Regions from separate parts of the Paenibacillus sp. EC2-1 genome, predicted to be linked through region 1. Evidence: riboswitches for the same ligand, from Rfam matches in the RefSeq annotation. Region 1 holds a riboswitch; each other region holds the start of a gene.
What was found. Region 1 has a riboswitch for cyclic di-AMP ahead of ACK8P5_RS24465 (hypothetical protein). Riboswitches for the same ligand answer to the same signal wherever they lie in the genome.
Positions count from the first base shown of each region.

Region 2: another riboswitch for cyclic di-AMP. It lies ahead of ACK8P5_RS10595 (NlpC/P60 family protein); the one in region 1 lies ahead of ACK8P5_RS24465 (hypothetical protein).
Region 3: another riboswitch for cyclic di-AMP. It lies ahead of ACK8P5_RS21280 (TrkH family potassium uptake protein); the one in region 1 lies ahead of ACK8P5_RS24465 (hypothetical protein).
Region 4: another riboswitch for cyclic di-AMP. It lies ahead of ACK8P5_RS11715 (APC family permease); the one in region 1 lies ahead of ACK8P5_RS24465 (hypothetical protein).

Region 1 covers NZ_CP186006.1:5,213,146-5,217,352, reverse strand. Annotated here, with positions in the region: gene kdpA (potassium-transporting ATPase subunit KdpA) at 1-1,443, opposite strand, end outside; gene ACK8P5_RS24470 (potassium-transporting ATPase subunit F) at 1,474-1,539, opposite strand; gene ACK8P5_RS24465 (hypothetical protein) at 1,701-2,111, opposite strand; cyclic di-AMP (ydaO/yuaA leader) riboswitch at 2,238-2,404, opposite strand; cyclic di-AMP (ydaO/yuaA leader) riboswitch at 2,522-2,731, opposite strand; gene ACK8P5_RS24460 (hypothetical protein) at 3,112-3,561, shown strand; gene ACK8P5_RS24455 (TrmB family transcriptional regulator) at 3,663-4,207, shown strand, end outside.
Region 2 covers NZ_CP186006.1:2,235,723-2,239,929, reverse strand. Annotated here, with positions in the region: gene ACK8P5_RS10605 (hypothetical protein) at 17-337, opposite strand; gene ACK8P5_RS10600 (GNAT family N-acetyltransferase) at 447-743, shown strand; gene ACK8P5_RS10595 (NlpC/P60 family protein) at 843-1,709, opposite strand; cyclic di-AMP (ydaO/yuaA leader) riboswitch at 1,712-1,853, opposite strand; gene ACK8P5_RS10590 (hypothetical protein) at 2,158-2,433, shown strand; gene ACK8P5_RS10585 (endonuclease MutS2) at 2,461-4,207, shown strand, end outside.
Region 3 covers NZ_CP186006.1:4,554,081-4,558,287, reverse strand. Annotated here, with positions in the region: gene ACK8P5_RS21285 (CPBP family intramembrane glutamic endopeptidase) at 1-1,248, opposite strand, end outside; cyclic di-AMP (ydaO/yuaA leader) riboswitch at 1,569-1,711, shown strand; gene ACK8P5_RS21280 (TrkH family potassium uptake protein) at 1,774-3,117, shown strand; gene ACK8P5_RS21275 (potassium channel family protein) at 3,134-3,799, shown strand; gene ACK8P5_RS21270 (LysR family transcriptional regulator) at 3,866-4,207, opposite strand, start outside.
Region 4 covers NZ_CP186006.1:2,464,351-2,468,557, forward strand. Annotated here, with positions in the region: gene ACK8P5_RS11700 (stalk domain-containing protein) at 1-116, opposite strand, end outside; gene ACK8P5_RS11705 (sigma-70 family RNA polymerase sigma factor) at 268-723, shown strand; gene ACK8P5_RS11710 (DUF4179 domain-containing protein) at 710-1,576, shown strand; cyclic di-AMP (ydaO/yuaA leader) riboswitch at 1,909-2,066, shown strand; gene ACK8P5_RS11715 (APC family permease) at 2,202-4,025, shown strand; gene ACK8P5_RS11720 (sensor histidine kinase) at 4,077-4,207, opposite strand, start outside.

The DNA of each region.
Region 1 (4,207 bases):
CCAGAATGGTGTGTTATCTGCGAGCCCCTCAAACCCTGAGCCGTTATTAGCTGCCGAGGATGTGTATTCATACAGCACTTGTGAAATGCCGTGGAACCCACCATTTGTAATCCCGGACTGACCGGCATCTGTTATGAGTGCAAGCGCCGTTGGTGCAAGAATGATAAAAGGATGAGCTAGAATGGCGATTGCAATCAGCTTCATTTCTCTTGCCTCAATCTTCCGCCCCAGAAACTCCGGTGTACGTCCGACCATGAGCCCCGCAAGGAATACAGCCAAGATCGCGTACATCATCATGTTCATCAGACCTACACCTTTTCCGCCGAACACGGAATTCAGCATCATGAGCGAGAGCGGTGTAATGCTACCGAGCGGGGTCAGCGTATCGTGCATATTGTTGACGGACCCGGTGGTGGCGGCTGTGGTGACTGTCGTGAATAGAGCAGACTGTGCAACACCAAAACGGACCTCTTTACCTTCCATATTGCCTTGTGAGGCATCGATTCCAAGCTGGTTCATTGCAGGATTTCCGCTCGATTCCGAGACATAGGCAAGCGATAGAAACAAGGTAAACAGAACCATCATGACGGAGAAAATAACCCACCCTTGCTTCCGGTTCTTCGCGAACAAGCCGAACGTGTACGGCAGAGCTGCCGCAATGCACCACATGGATAAGATTTCGATTACATTCGTGAGCGGACTCGGATTCTCAAATGGATGTGAAGAATTCACACCGAAAAATCCACCGCCGTTCGTACCCAGATGTTTGATGGACTCTAGTGCCGCCACCGGACCCACCGATACTTGCTGCTCGGTACCCTCAAGCGTCGTTACGTTAATCGTAGGTTTTAAGGTTTGAGGAACATGCAGAGCAACGAGCAACAGAGCCACAGCAAAAGCTAAGGGGATAAATATTCTTGTATGTGCCTTAACAAAATCCTCGAAGAAGTTACCAATGGTCGTTCCCTTACTCGTAATCGCCCGAATGAATGCGATCGCGACACATAGCCCCGTTGCAGCGGAGGTGAACATCATCATCGTGATGACAGCCATCTGAGAGAAGTAGGACAGTCCTGATTCACCACTATAGTGCTGGAGATTCGTGTTCGTCATAAAGCTGATGATGGTGTTAAATGACAGTGTCGGCTCCATATGATCAACCCCGTTCGGATTGAAAGGAAGCGCCTTTTGCAGCCGTAGGATGAGATACCCAACGGCGACGAGTACGATGTTCGTCATTACAAAGCTAAGGGCATATACTTTCCAAGTCATGCCCTTACGTTCTTTAAGCCCGATTAATCGGTAGATCGGTTTCTCTACCCATGAGAACCATTTATCCGTCCTGCTGGCTTCATCGCGAAATACATGATACACGTAAGTTCCGATTGGTTTAACGAGCAGCACCAGAACTAGAATAACGATGGCAATTTGTATAATGCCCATGATTGATTGCTTCCTCCTTCAATAGCACCCCTAGAATTGTTCCGGGTGAATCAGCGCGTAAATCAAATATAGAAAGATAAAAATCAGCAATAACATAATAATGATCATTCGTTATCTGCCTCCGGTTCATGGACTACGCGTCCACACCAGGATAGAAACAGGGTGAATAGCGTGTAGGTTCCTCCGAGAATGAGCACCATGTACAAATCCTGCATGTAAATCCCTCCAAAACATGTTTAATGAAGTATGGATCAAGGTTAGCTGGTGAGTGATGAAACTAAGAAGGACACATGATGGTTATTGGTATGAATCACAAAGGTAGCGCCAAGTCCTTTATAAATTAATCTGGGATTGCTTGAATGCGTGATGACATAGATTGGATCCGTTGTCCATGTGCGGCATATCCGCAAGTAACGGCAGCATAAATTCAGGCTGCTTTCGAACAGAAACACCTTGCTCACGGAAAAATCCGGTATGATCCAGGTTTGTTCATCGGTGGTATCAATGAAGACGATGTTCTTCGTCCCGATGCTCTCAAGACGATCCCGTTCTGCACGGTTATTCGCGATCGCTGCGAACGGGATTTTATAATAGATGAGCTGGTGGATAAATTCCTCTCCAGCCTTGGTTGGTGCGGATACTAATATCATTTCTTGCCATTCCTCCATGATTTCTCCTCCTAATGGTTAGAAAGAGAAGACAACAAAAAAAGCCACAGGGAAGGAGGATCACTCTTCCCGTGGCTTTAAGATGGCACAGTGAAATACACCGTGCCCTGCACACGACAATCGTTGCCTCTCTCTAAGTAACGCTTACGAGGTTAGCTGACGGATTCGGGCGTGAGAGTCGCCCTACCCATAGGCAGTGATCCTGCCGATGAGATTCACCCCAGAGAGAAATGCATATCTCCCGTTTGGTTCCCCCGTTCCTTTTCCGTTCAAGGACTCAGCGAATAAAAGCATTTGTTCATCTAAAGAAACCACAGAGGGCTAGAGGCCTCTGTGGTCGAGATTACCCGATCACAAGCTTCATCATCCTCTCCTATAAGCAAGCGAATCTATGCAGATTAAGGCATAAATGGCTTAAGCTCTAACGCTTACGAGGTTAGCTGACGGATTCGGGCGGTGAGAGTCGCCCTACCTGCACCTGAAATCCAGTATTTCATTGGATTTAGAAGCAGGATTCACCCCTGGAAGATGCTTCAGGCGGCTCTCACACCACCTTGCACATCTCTTGATTTGGTTCCCCCGATCCCTTACATGACAAGGGCATTCAGCGATTCAAGTGAATTCATTGTTCAATTCATGCTTCGTATCATACTTCTGGCGATTTAGAATGTAAATCGAGGGAGAAGCATGTATTGAGCTGTTTTATAACCAGAAAGGGTGATAAGTGAGTTGAATTCTCATTTATACTGCATGATGCTCTATATTTCTCTGTTTATCTCCCGAAATAAGCAAACTCGCAAGATACTGTGCATTTGGATAGATAATCGATGTAAGGGTGTAATGTACGCGTTTTCACTTGGCATTTTCGTGTGTTTTTTGAAGATATAGACCTGTTATGGATATTTACTTTGGAAGGGACATAACGTATGATTCATCCAACTTCATCCATATGATCTACAAATAGAGTTGTAATCGAACCGATGAAAAGGAGACACGCGTCATGGCTAGAATAATCGAACCTTTGCCAGCGTTAACGGAACCTACATTACAAGAGACAACGATACGTTATATCGAAATTTTTCGTTTTGACTGTGCTTATGCTGAACGGTTTTTACCAAGGAATATAAGTAGCCCGAACTGCGGCTTGCTCAAAATATCTTGCAGTACGGCTTCTGGCTATGCGGAGTATACACTGCCAGAGACAAGAGAGTTCGCGGATCTGGTGCGCTGGTCATCTGTATTTAGGCATTTGAAGGGATTACCTCTGGAGGAAGCTCTGCGAATTGTAGAGCGGCAGGAATGGGGAGCTCTTCGATGTAGACTCGCGGAGTCTGCTCTAACGGATTTATCCTTGAATTTTCAACAGAGCCATGAGCGGAAGCGGTTAGGCAGCTTGCCATTGGAGCGTTCTTTTCTAATGGATTGTTCACGTGCGTATTTTTGGTTCTAATTCATTTATTAAATATATATGGTTAGGTGTTATGAGTGGACTGGTCAATCGGCCCGCGCTCCGGTAACATAGAGGGTAACAAGAGTGTACAAGGAGGAGCTATGCTTCTACAATTCGGGTACTCGCAGTACGAGAGTAAAGTATATGAAACGCTGGTAACGAGCGGTGAGGCGATGGATGCATCAAGTATTGTGAAGCTCTCTGGTGTTCCCAAGGCCAAGATTTATGAGGTGCTTGATCGTCTAGTTGATAAGGGAATCGTGATGGACACCGTATCCGGTAAAAAGCGAACCTATACAGCACTGCCTGTTGAGGCAGTCATTGACAAGCTGACGCATGAGTTTGAAAGTGATATAAAGGAGCTTCGTTCAGCAGGTGTCCGTAAACAGGTTGTGGATGACCAGGTGTGGAGTCTGAAGTCGCACAGCTCCATTCAAGCGTTCTGCAAGCAGATGATTGAGGAAGCACAGGAGTCTGTTCTCGTCTCCATGTGGAGCGACGAATTTAGTGAAATTACGGATCTACTGAACCGTAAAGAACGTGAGGGCGTGCGTGTTGAGGCACTGGTGACGGGGAGTGATCACCCTGATGTTAACTTGTCGAAGTTATATGTTCTGAACCCTACCGCAGATCACGATAAGTTAGA
Region 2 (4,207 bases), 2.5 Mb from region 1:
TGATCTTGCCACATACTTATAACAATAGACTGATGGTTAGTAAGTTAAACAAAGCTAACGGAAGAATGGGATTATAGGCGGGATACGGGGGTCTTGGCGGTGGGAAACCCGGATAGAATCCACGAGAACCACCATTATCAATATTAAGATATACGAATTTTGCGTCCACGCCTACTACGATTCCCTCGATCATCTCATTATCGACCGTCTGTATCCGCACTTTACGATTTACAGCGTTTTTGCACGTATGATGTACTTTTTCCTTGTGCTGCATCAATGAGTTCGCTGTATGTTGGTCGCATTGATACACGACTTGGTGAGTCGAGTATGTTGTCATATCGTCACTCCTTTGAATTATCCTTACCTCATCATATGCAGACGCCTAGCATAGGGTGTATTGCCTATAGAGAATCGTTTAGAGCATACTAAATTCGGGTAAATAAAAAATAGATCAAAGGAGGTTAACATCCATGATGGAAATTCAGTCAGATACAGGACGATTCTATATCAAAGAACAAGGAAAGAACGTTGCCGAAATCACTTTTACATCCCTCGGTAATGATGTTATTAGCATAGATCATACTTTTGTTGACTCTTCATTAAGGGGTAAAGGAATTGCCGAGAAGCTTATTCGTAAAGTCATCGATTATGCTAGAACAGAGAATTTGAAAATCAATCCCGCTTGCTCCTATGCAGCATATCATTTCGATAAATTTCCCGAAGATCGTGACCTACTACATTAATTGACGGACATCCCCCAAAACATATTGGCCACAAAAAAAGGGCTGTCCCCGATTTGTCATCAATGATGACGTGGAGACAACCCTTTGCTATTCACGATATTAAAAAATTCGGTTTGCACCATTATATTTCGGCCCCCAATAGGAACTGTTAATGTTCGCGATCGTAATTCCTTTACTTGTAGCCGAAATAAATTCATTATTCCCAATGTAAATACCTACATGCGAAGTTGAAACTTTATTGGTGATAAAGAATACCAGATCACCTTGTTTAAGATTGCTTTTTGAAACTGGAGTTCCATGGTTATCATGCATCGAAATGGAACTGTGCGGCAAGCTCACACCCATTTTGCCATATACATAACGAATGTAGCCAGAGCAGTCAAATCCTTGCGATGGAGAAGAACCGCCCCATACGTATTTAACACCTAAGTGTTTCTTAGCTTCAGTCACTACCCGGGCTCCTTTGGATGCGCTTTGCGCTGGAGCTGTCCAAGCTGGTTTATAGGTTTTGCCATCTGTACTCAACATAGCAATATTGTTCTTAGAATCCCATTTGAGCGTGAATCCGAATGTTTCGGTAACAAAACGAAGTGGAACGTATGAACGTCCTTCTACCACGCGCATCGTTGTGTCCATTCTAACTTGTTTGGAGCCAACAGTAGCAATGCTTGAACCTGACTTCAGTACAATTGTGGTACTTCCTTTTTTAATTGTTACCTTAACTATGTATGAGTTAACTTTCTCATATTTAACCGTTGCACCCAGCTTTTCTCCGATCATGCGAATCGGTACCTGCGTATATCCTTTTGCGTCAATAAATGGTTTCTGGTCCGGGAATGATACTAGTGAATCATTAATTTGAACCTTTATGGAAGACGTTGCGGCACTTGCAAAATTAGCACTAAGAGCGAATGATGAAGCAACAATCGCTCCGGATAATAGAAGTTTCTTCAGTATGTTATTCATGATGTTTTCCTCCTTGTTGCTTCCGAGGTTAGTTGCCGGATTCGGAAAGAGGTATTTCCTAGTTTATAAAAATAAACATTCACCCCAAAATTAAGATCCCCCGTACCAAACGTTATGCTCGCTTGGATTCAGCCATTAGTTATTCCAAGTTACTCATAATAAGGTAACACATCCAGCAAGACAATTTACGTCTAAATTGTGTCCGTTTCATGAAATTATGAATAGATTGTAACTATTTAAACGTAAATTGATACTTTTTCGATACCTATAACAACGTCAATGACTGGCTATTTTTTTAGAATTACTTCATATATCACCTTGACTTTCACCTATAAAAAAATTTATATTTATTTCATACCTTCTATTTAAGGAGAGATTTTGATGTCGGTGAGCGTTCTTAACTAACCAAATTTCATAAGACTGGAAATTTCTTGAATCATAGTCCGAAATGGCTATGTTTATTTTCTTGTGGATTTTTCCGTCTATGCAATTAGTTAAGAACTACGGATATCAATTGAAGCCCAGGATGTCTATCCTGTATATTGGCGTCTATTTATCCGTGCTGAGTGTTCAGCGCGGATTTTTTACGAGTATGCTGTTATTTAGTCGGCATATTCTAACCAGACATCGTATATGCAGGCAGACTTGTCTAAAGGCAGAGAGTGAACCTATGGTTCATTCTCTGCCTTTTTTTGTTGCCCGGGGCTGCTTCAGGAATGTATAAATCACAGAAAAAGGAGTTATGATCCGCATGAATTTAACCACTCTAAAACAACTTCAATACGATAAGGTGCAGCAAGACTTGGAACGATTCGCTGTTTCGTATGTTGGTAAAAGGCATATTCTTGAGATGAAACCACTAACCCAGCTTAAAGCTGTCCGCCATCAGCTTGATCAGACTGCGGAAGCTCGCACTCTTCTCCGTGCAGGTGCGAGTGTTCCAATCCCATCACTTGAAGGAATCGAGCCAGTTTTACAGTTACTTGGAACAGGATATGTGCTCAGTGAAAGAGATTTCACACACATAGTGCAATTTTTACGCAGCTGTAGGCAGCTCATTCGTTATATGACTAGCAAGAGTGAAATCGCTCCTACCATTGCCTCATACGCTTCCTCCATGTATGAGTTAACACCGCTTCTAACAGAAATTGAGCAATGTATTCACGGCGGTCGTGTTGTTGATGCAGCTAGTAAAGACCTGGCAAAAATTCGCAAGAAAATCATCGTGTGTGAAGAACGGATTAAACGCAAACTGGATAGCCTACTTCATAAACACAAGGATATTATGCAAGAGTCGCTGATCAGCAAAAGGAATGGACGATTTGTTCTACCTATTAAAAAAGAACATCGCAGACTGGTGAATGGCACTGTGCTTGATGAATCAGCAAGCGGTCAGACCGTCTATATTGAACCAACCGAAGTCTCTAGTCTTCAGATGGAGCTCAGTTATCTTCAATCAGATGAAGCTCGTGAAGAAACCAAGGTATTGAGTGAATTAACCGCTCTAGCTGAGAAATATAACCATGAACTGAACTTGAATACCGACACCGTAGGATTATATGATTTCATCATCGCAAGAGGAAAATATGCATTGTCGATCGGTGGAAGAGACGTTCAGCTGAACGATCAAGGTGTTATTTCACTTAAACAAGCTACCCATCCTCTGATCGGGTCTCACATGGTTCCGTTGGATTTTACAATCGGACACAATTATCGGTCTCTAATTATTACAGGACCGAACACAGGCGGTAAGACCTTGACACTGAAAACGGTAGGCTTGTTAACTTTGATGGTACAATCCGGCTTACTCATACCTGTAGAGGAGAATAGTATGTGCAGCGTATTTGAACATCTCTCCGTCGATATCGGTGATGGACAGAGCATTGAACATGCACTCAGCACATTCTCCGCTCATATTAGAAATGTTAAACACATTCTAGATACCGCCAACGGCAAAACTTTGATTCTGTTAGACGAAATGGCTTCAGGTACAGATCCTGGAGAAGGGGTTGGACTTTCTATCGCTGTGCTCGAAGAGCTCTATCGCCGAAAATCAACCGTGGTGGTAACGACTCATTTTACCGAAATCAAGAATTTCGCCACAATGACATCTGGTTTCGAAAATGCACGAATGGAATTTGATACGGAAACACTAGAACCGAAGTACCGATTAAAGATCGGAGAAGCCGGTCAGAGTTACGCTTTCGTTATAGCCGAAAAATTAGGTATCCCATCTTCTATCATCACTCGCTCCCGCCAAATATCAGAAGCAGGGCGAACCCAGGAAGGTACAGTATTCACGAAAGACAGTAAGTCTGTGAGTGAAAAAGACACAACAATCAGTGGTATGACACTTGACTCCACTCCTGCAGATCATATGATTAAGGACACATCGTCACTAGAGAAAGCTTCGGCGCCACTTCATCAACTAGAAGACAAAATTGAACGTCAAGCGGATCATGATGATAATCCCGCTCCTGCTCGGTCACTTCCTTCCT
Region 3 (4,207 bases), 660 kb from region 1:
GAGCATGTTATAAGGTGATTGTGAGGCATCTGTTGTAGACCAGGTGTGGAGTGTGAAATTCAATCCTATAAAGATCAAAGACTGAGCTCCGAGCAAAATACATGCCCATATATATCCTAGTTTCATGCTCTCTAGCACGTAAGAACCATACCCGGCTTCGCTTGCGCGTGGCCAAGGATTCAGTCCATCTTCCTTACGCCATAGTCCGCTTCCTCCAACAAGAGAGAAGTACAAGAGTGCTGAGAATACAAGAGAATATACGGCATAAAAAATCATCATACCCATGATACCGGCATCTGACATACCTTCCGCTTGGAAGACGGGAATTAGGTTGTAGGTATTCAGCATCTGAATAACAAACAGGAACACGGCAAGAAAGATACCACGTTTAAATGATGTGTGAGCTTTCGTTTTTACACTGTATACAATGGCTAAGATCCCCAAGATTAGCGTGAATAAACCATATCCCAGTAGAGTGAGCAGCGTTGCGTTTAGTGTCTGTTTCTCTACATAGGCTGTGTGGTCCTTCGGAACCGAAAATACAGGTTCATAGGAACGAAGTTGATTATCCTCGAAGGAGAATTTCAGCTGGAGCTGTGAACTCCCAATCTTAGCTTCGGGGTCTTGATATATCAGTCCAGGCTCCCCTTCTTTGGTGATCTGTTTCAGGTTGGATAGACTATATCCTTCTCTCTCTAGCCAAGGCTCAGCTAGTGACATCTTTTCAGTCAGTGACATCTCTCCTTCGATTAAACGAAGCATCTGATTGCGGACGTCACCTTTTTGCAGGAGGGCACCTTCATAACTAGAGTCAGGCAGATCATAAGAAAACCCTGCTACACTAGCATTCTGCATATGGACGTCTACGTTTAGGGCTACTCCATCAGCTTGCACTAACCGAACTCGAAAGACATCATAGGGGTATTTGCTCTCAAACTTTTTATTGTATTCGCGGAGCAAATTCTCTTTAGATAGATATCCATAAACATCAGATCTGGATTGATATGTAACGAGAGGTTTGTCAGTGGAAGAAGTCCTACTATACTGCAGATGTTCTTGTGCGAATCTTTCAGCAGCACTGATGGCTGCCTCCTTGGTGATCATTTCGGGTGTTTTGACCTCGGATGAAATAGAGGCTGTGGATGGAAAGACCTGAAAGATGAGAAATAGAATGAGACCAATAATTCCAAGTAGTACCAATGGTTGTTTGTCAGATTTAAGATGAAGAGGGTGTCCTGCTTTATTCATGTCATTCCTCCTTTTGGCATTAGCGAGTTATCAATTAGATTAAGCTATCTGTTTTCATGAAGACATAAAGTCAATATAACATAGATATGAAAGACACAAACGGCTTATCCCATTCAAATTTATGAAAAATTCGATGAAAATGAAGGAAAGATTCCGAAAAGCGTAGATAACCATGTGCTACTACTCTAGAATATGCCCAATTCGGTTCATTTTTAAGTTAATTTAAGTCTAAAACGGCTTTGGTATCCTTAAAGGATTGCGTTATAATCACTACATGCTATTGAACATGTTCATGAATCATAATATTGGATAACGTTAATTGAATAGATCAGCCGAATTTCGTAATGAAAATGGGGGAACCATTTAAGTGGGGTGAATTTCGCTTCCGAAAGGTAGTGAATAGGGCGACCTGTGTTATGCCCGAATCCGTCAGCTAACCTCGTAGGCTGTAGCACAGGAACCCAACCGCGTAAGGCATTGGATTTCCAGTGTCTTTTTTTCTTTGATTTTTTTAAAGAGGTGAACATGTTGACTTCCAAAATTAAATGGCTTCGCTTGTCGCCGCCGCAAATTCTCGTCATGGGATTTGGGGCCATTATCCTGATTGGGACGATGCTTCTCATGCTCCCGATTTCCAATACGACAGGGGAACCGCTGAACTTTATGGATGCTTTGTTCACGGCGACATCTGCTACCTGTGTAACAGGTCTTGTCGTGGTGGATACAGGGACATTCTTCAGTTCCTTCGGACAGGTTGTCATCATGATAATGATACAGATCGGTGGTCTGGGTTTCATGACCATGGCAACACTGTTCGCGCTTGTATTGAAGCGACGCATTTCATTGAAAGACCGTCTAGTTCTTCAGGAAGCGATGAATCAATCTTCTATGGAAGGAATCGTGCGCTTGATCCGCAGGGTTCTACTGTACTCCTTAGTGATTGAAGCGTGCGGAGCGACACTACTAACCATCCGATGGGCTTTTGATATGCCGTTTGGTAAGGCGCTTTATTTCGGCGTTTTCCATGCGGTAACCATGTTTAATAATGCGGGATTTGATCTGTTTGGCGACTTTAAGAGCTTGACTGGATTTGTATATGATCCGCTTGTTAACTTTGTGGTGATGTTCCTGATTGTATCCGGAGGGATTGGATTTATCGTCATGGCTGATCTGGTTGATTATAGGAAGAGTCGGAGGCTTTCACTGCATTCTAAAGTGGTGTTATCCATGACAGGGTCGCTGATTCTCATAGGTGCTGTGGTTATTTTTATCTTTGAATTTACAAATCCAGAGACACTAGGCTCGCTGAATTGGGGCGGGAAAATTCTAGGCTCCTTCTTCCAGTCGGTTACGCCGAGAACAGCGGGAGCCAACACACTAGATATAACTGAGCTACGTCAGGCTACTCAATTTTTCATGGTTATACTGATGTTTATCGGAGCTTCTCCAGGCTCTACGGGTGGTGGTATCAAAACGACAACATTCACAATGATGATTGCCGCTGTTATTGCCATGATGCGAGGCCGAGACGATATTGTGTTGTTCAGATACCGTTTGGTTCAGGAGCGAATTCTTAAAGCGTTAACGATTACGCTGCTTGCACTACTGCTGGTTATTACAGTGTCGATGATTCTATCGACGACAGAGGATAGCAGCTTCCTCACTATACTCTTTGAAGCTACGTCAGCATTTGGTACGGTAGGGCTGTCTATGGGATTAACTCCTGAGTTGTCGCTCTTCGGTAAGTTACTTATCTGTGTAACGATGTTTGCTGGTCGTCTTGGTCCATTAACACTTGCTTATGCATTAGGACCCAAGAAAGGTAAAGAGTTGTATCGTCATCCCGAAGGTAAAATGATTATTGGATAAGGAGATTGGCTAAGAAATGAAACCAAAGCAGTTTGCAGTGATAGGGCTGGGGAGATTCGGTTCAAGCCTTGCGCTTGAATTGATGGAATTAGGATATGAGGTTCTCGGGATCGACCAAGATGAAGAAGTGGTCGAAGATATGAGTGAGCTCCTCACCCATACTGTGGTCGCTGATGCGACAGACGAAGAAGTACTTAAATCGCTTGGTATTCGTAATTTTGACTGTGGCATCGTGGCTATAGGAGACGAAATTCAAACGAGTATTCTTGCAGCAATTCTTCTTAAGGAATTAGGTGTTAATACGGTCGTAGCCAAAGCAATCTCTGTGCTACACGGACGGGCGCTGCAAAAGCTGGGTGTAGACAGGGTTATTTTCCCGGAGAGAGATATGGGAATTCGTGTCGCTCATCAACTTGTTACACCGAATCTTCTCGATTATATAGAGCTCTCTAAAGAATACCGAATTGTAGAGATGACGGTAACGGAATGTATGGACGGCAAAACATTAAATGAGTTAAACACGCGTGTTCGTTATGGGATTAGCGTAGTAGCGCTGAACCAACGTGCGGGTGTCATTGTGGCTCCGACTGCCATGGATGTGCTGCGTGCTGGAGATATCATGGTTGTTATTGGAGCGAAGGAGAACATTGATCGTTTTGAAGGTGAAGTTGTAAATATGTAATATGTAATTATAAATACGATTCTGGTGATACCAGATATGAGTGTAAACAACCTGGCGCGCTTCGCGTCAGGTTGTTTGTTGTTGGTTCTCTTGAAGTTCTCTAAATAGGACCTCTGTTTCGGCAATCCACCTGTTGGCTGCATTGCTTAGTTCGGATGCGTTTCCATAGATGAGGCTTGTTGTCCGTCTCGTTTCGACTAGAGCAGGAATGTGAATATCAACAAGACCGTTGTCCGAAAGCAATTGGGGGCGAAGATATGATTTCGGAAGTAATGCTGCCGCTTTACAAGTAGGAATAAGCCGCACGATCGCTTCGAACGAATCGATTTCCATGCGAATATCAGGCATAATTCCACAGCGATGAAATAGATCGTCCGTTAACTTTCGGTACCAGGTTCCAGTTGAGAA
Region 4 (4,207 bases), 2.7 Mb from region 1:
AGTATGAGCCCATGGTCTATGTTAGCATCTTGTTTCGCCGCATAAACCGGAGATGAAAGCACGGGTACCATCAGTAAAACGATCGCAGCCAACTTTAAAGTAACTCGTTTAAACACATAACCCCTCCTATGATTACTAAACTTATCCAATATCTTAGTTGTACATTACACCCATGAGTTATTAAATTCAAATAAAAAAACTGTTTTACGTGTTTGCTCGTCTTCATTCATAGAACGTTTTATAGAGAAAGGAAAAAGAGAGGAGATCATGATGGGCTCCCAAGCCGAGATGAAAAAGGTGGTGCTGGCAGGAACGGATGAAGAGACCGATTTTTACCAGTCCATTATAGAACACCAAGATACACTGATCAGTATTGCATATAGTTACTTGCGCAATCGGCATGATGCCCTCGAAGCCGTGCAGGAGATGACTTGCCGAGCATGGGTTAAGTATTCAACATTAAAAGATAAGAAGGCATTTAAAGCTTGGATCATTCGTATCTTGATCTATGTTTGTATTGATGAACAGAGACGACGTAAACGGGCAGTACTGTTGCCTGATGAAGAGTTGGAAAAAGCCACTCATGAACATGTTTTTGAAGGATTCAATCATGACAGACTTGTGATATGGTCTCTTCTGAAAAAGGTAAAACCCAAGTATCGCCATGTGCTGCTTCTAAAATACTACAATGACATGACATTATCAGAGATTGCTGCGATTTAAGTTTAAGAGTATGGCCGCCTACGATATTGATGGAGGTACATTGGAGTCTGCGATACGAAATGACTATATACAGGTGATCAACAAGTCGGCGAAATCAGGACCTTACCAGATTACCATCGATGCCGTTACTGCAGACGAGAACAAGTTAATCTTGTTGTATACGGCTACATCAGATTCGACTCAGGAAATATATGATGTGAACAGTGTTCGCATGACAGACATACAAACAGGTCGTTATCTAGGGAATACGTCGAAAATTGGTGGCTTGGAAGGTCAGAGCTGGCAGGGGCGTTCAACGTTAGAACTTGATCGTAGTAAGCCTTTACCGAATCGTATTGAAGTCGATTTCCAAATTGCCTCCGTTGATCCCGGTAAGCTTTCTGATCCCAAGACAGGCACGATCCGTTCAGAGATGAACTATTCAGAGCGAATAAAGGTAGAGTTCGACTTGGACCCGAAATTTTCTTTAACCAAGACGGAGATATATAAACCGGATCAATCGTTCATGCTTGGCGATCATCAAGTGTTGTTATCCAAGGTTGAAGTTTCTCCGCTGATGACAAGAGCTACATTCGTATATAATCCTGGGAAAACAAATAATTTTAAAACTAGAACTTCAATTAGCGAAATGCTTAATCACCATGAAATTGTCTCAGAAACGGCTGAAGGGAAAATGTACAAAGCGCCTAGTATCTCAGGAGGCGGAACTGAGGACGGGATGCAGTATGTATTCGGCAGCAATATGCTGGATGAGCCCCAATCAATCGTTATGAAGTTATCTCCTGAACTCAACAGATCAAAAACAACAGTACAGGAACCTGAAGAGCCTGTAATTGAGCTTAAAATAAAATGAGAGTTCTTAAAAGTTGATCCTATATGGAGAATAGGCACCTAGCGTTCGTGTTTAGTCCACATTAAGTCGCCTTATTGGCTCAAAATCAGATCATTCATAAAAGAAAAGAGCAGACCTAAATGCGTCTGCTCTTTTTTTCTGTAATAACAAGAGCGAAATCGAGATAATTCACGATAATAAGGGTGTTGAGCCTTTGTAATCGGTATCATGAAATTATATCCGGCATTTTTAAACCGATTTGTGTCTCTTTGGATCTTTACAGTAAGTACGGGATGGGAGTAAGATTCATTCATAATCTTGAATGTGATTCCAGTTTGGAAGCAACATTGAATAGTCCTAGATCGCTGAATTCTTAATCAGAAGCGGGGGAACCATTAAGATGAGGCTAATCTCATCTCAGGGGTGAATCACTTGGCTAGTTACTAAGTGTAGGGATACTTTCGATCCCGAATCCGTCAGCTAACCTCGTAAGCGTTATGAAAGAGGATTTGTCGTGAACTTTGTTTCTTCAAGTCACGGGAAAGTCCAACTTTCCTGTGGCTTTTTTGATGTGCCTAAATGCTGATACGGGACGCCGTAAGACACATCCATTCCTTTAATTTTATCCACTGGCGGTGAACTAACGATGGCAGCATTAAAAAGACTTTTGATAGGTCGACCATTGAAATCGAACGAGTTAGGAGAACAAAAACTTAACAAGAAAAAAGCACTAGCCATTCTATCCTCGGATGCTTTATCATCCGTGGCATATGGTCCTGAACAAATCCTACTTGTTCTCATTACAATAAGTGGAGCAGCTCTTTGGTATTCAATACCTATTGGGATCGGAGTATTGGTTCTACTAACGGCCTTGATACTTTCTTATCGTCAGATCATTTATGCTTATCCGCACGGTGGTGGAGCGTATGTTGTATCTAAGCAAAATCTAGGAGTTCTCCCTGGACTTGTTGCCGGGGGTTCTTTACTCGTGGATTATGTTTTGACTGTAGCGGTCAGCGTCTCAGCAGGAACAGATGCATTGACTTCGGCATTTCCAGCACTCCATGAACATACGGTGAGTATAGCTGTTGCATTTGTCATACTGATCACAATTCTAAATCTCCGTGGAGTAACCGAATCTGCTACGGTGTTAGCATACCCTGTCTATTTATTCGTATTTGCATTATTTATTTTGATTGTGGTGGGTATGTACAATATATTCACGGGGCATGTTTCTCCAGATTTACATGCTCCGATCGGTACGCCAGTTGCTGGAATTAGTTTGTTTTTACTTTTAAAGGCATTCGCCTCAGGAAGTTCGGCACTCACAGGCGTTGAAGCGATTTCCAATGCAATTCCTAACTTTAAAGACCCTGCACCTAAAAATGCAGCAAGAACACTAATGGCCATGGGAATCCTATTAGCTGTATTATTCTCAGGGATTGTATTCCTTGCCTATTATTATGGGATAGCACCCACAGCGCAGGAGACCGTCGTATCTCAAATAGCCAATCAGACTTTTGGACGTAATTTTATGTACTTCTTTATCCAGGGAACTACAGCACTTATTCTTATCCTTGCTGCCAACACAGGCTATTCAGCATTTCCACTTCTTGCAGTTAATCTAGCTAAGGATAAATTTATTCCCAGAATGTTTACCGCACGGGGAGATCGGTTAGGATATTCAAACGGTATTATGATTCTCGGCTTCTTATCCATACTGCTGATTATTGCTTTCCATGGTCAAACCGAGCACCTCATTCCCTTATACGCAGTGGGTGTATTTATACCATTCACACTTTCTCAGACAGGGATGATGTTGAAATGGATTCGCGAGAAACCGGAAGGCTTTATGCCAAAACTATTAATTAATACAATAGGTGCCGTGATCAGTTTAACGGTATTCCTAATGTTCTTCATGACTAAGTTTGCTCAGGTATGGCCATTCTTTATATTCTTACCGGTCATCGTGTATCTGTTCTATCGAATTAAGAAGCATTATGATGCTGTTGGTGAACAACTGCGCATCACAACTTGTGAACCATCGGTTGAAATCAAAGGTAATGTTGTTATTCTACCGGTGTCAGGAATAACTCATGTCGTTGAGCATTCATTAAACTATGCGAAGTCTTTATCAGCTGACCAAGTTATTGCACTCTACATTCCGTTTGAAAGAGAAGAGTTAACTCGATTCGAAGAAAAGTGGAAGAAGTGGAGACCCGATGTTAGGCTTGTGACGATAAATTCTCCATACCGGAGTATTATTCATCCATTAGGTAAATTTATTGATACTGTGCAGCGTAAAGCGGCTGAATCTCAATATCAAGTAACAGTCGTTATTCCTCAATTCATTCCTAAAAAAGGCTGGCAAAATCTACTTCATAACCAAACCAGTCTTATGATTCGTGCATACTTGCTATATCGGAAGGATGTCATTGTTACGACGGTTCCATATCACTTAAAAAAATAGATGATATATGTTTCAGCTCTGACCTAAATAGGGGTCAGAGCTATTTCATATTTATTGTGCTGTAGGCTGAATACTGGAGATACTTTTGGTTTCGAATGGCAAAGTAAGAGTGAATTTATAAATATTATTTAATAATTTGAATGTCAGGGTTCCTCCGTGCAACTCAAGTATATTTCTAGCAA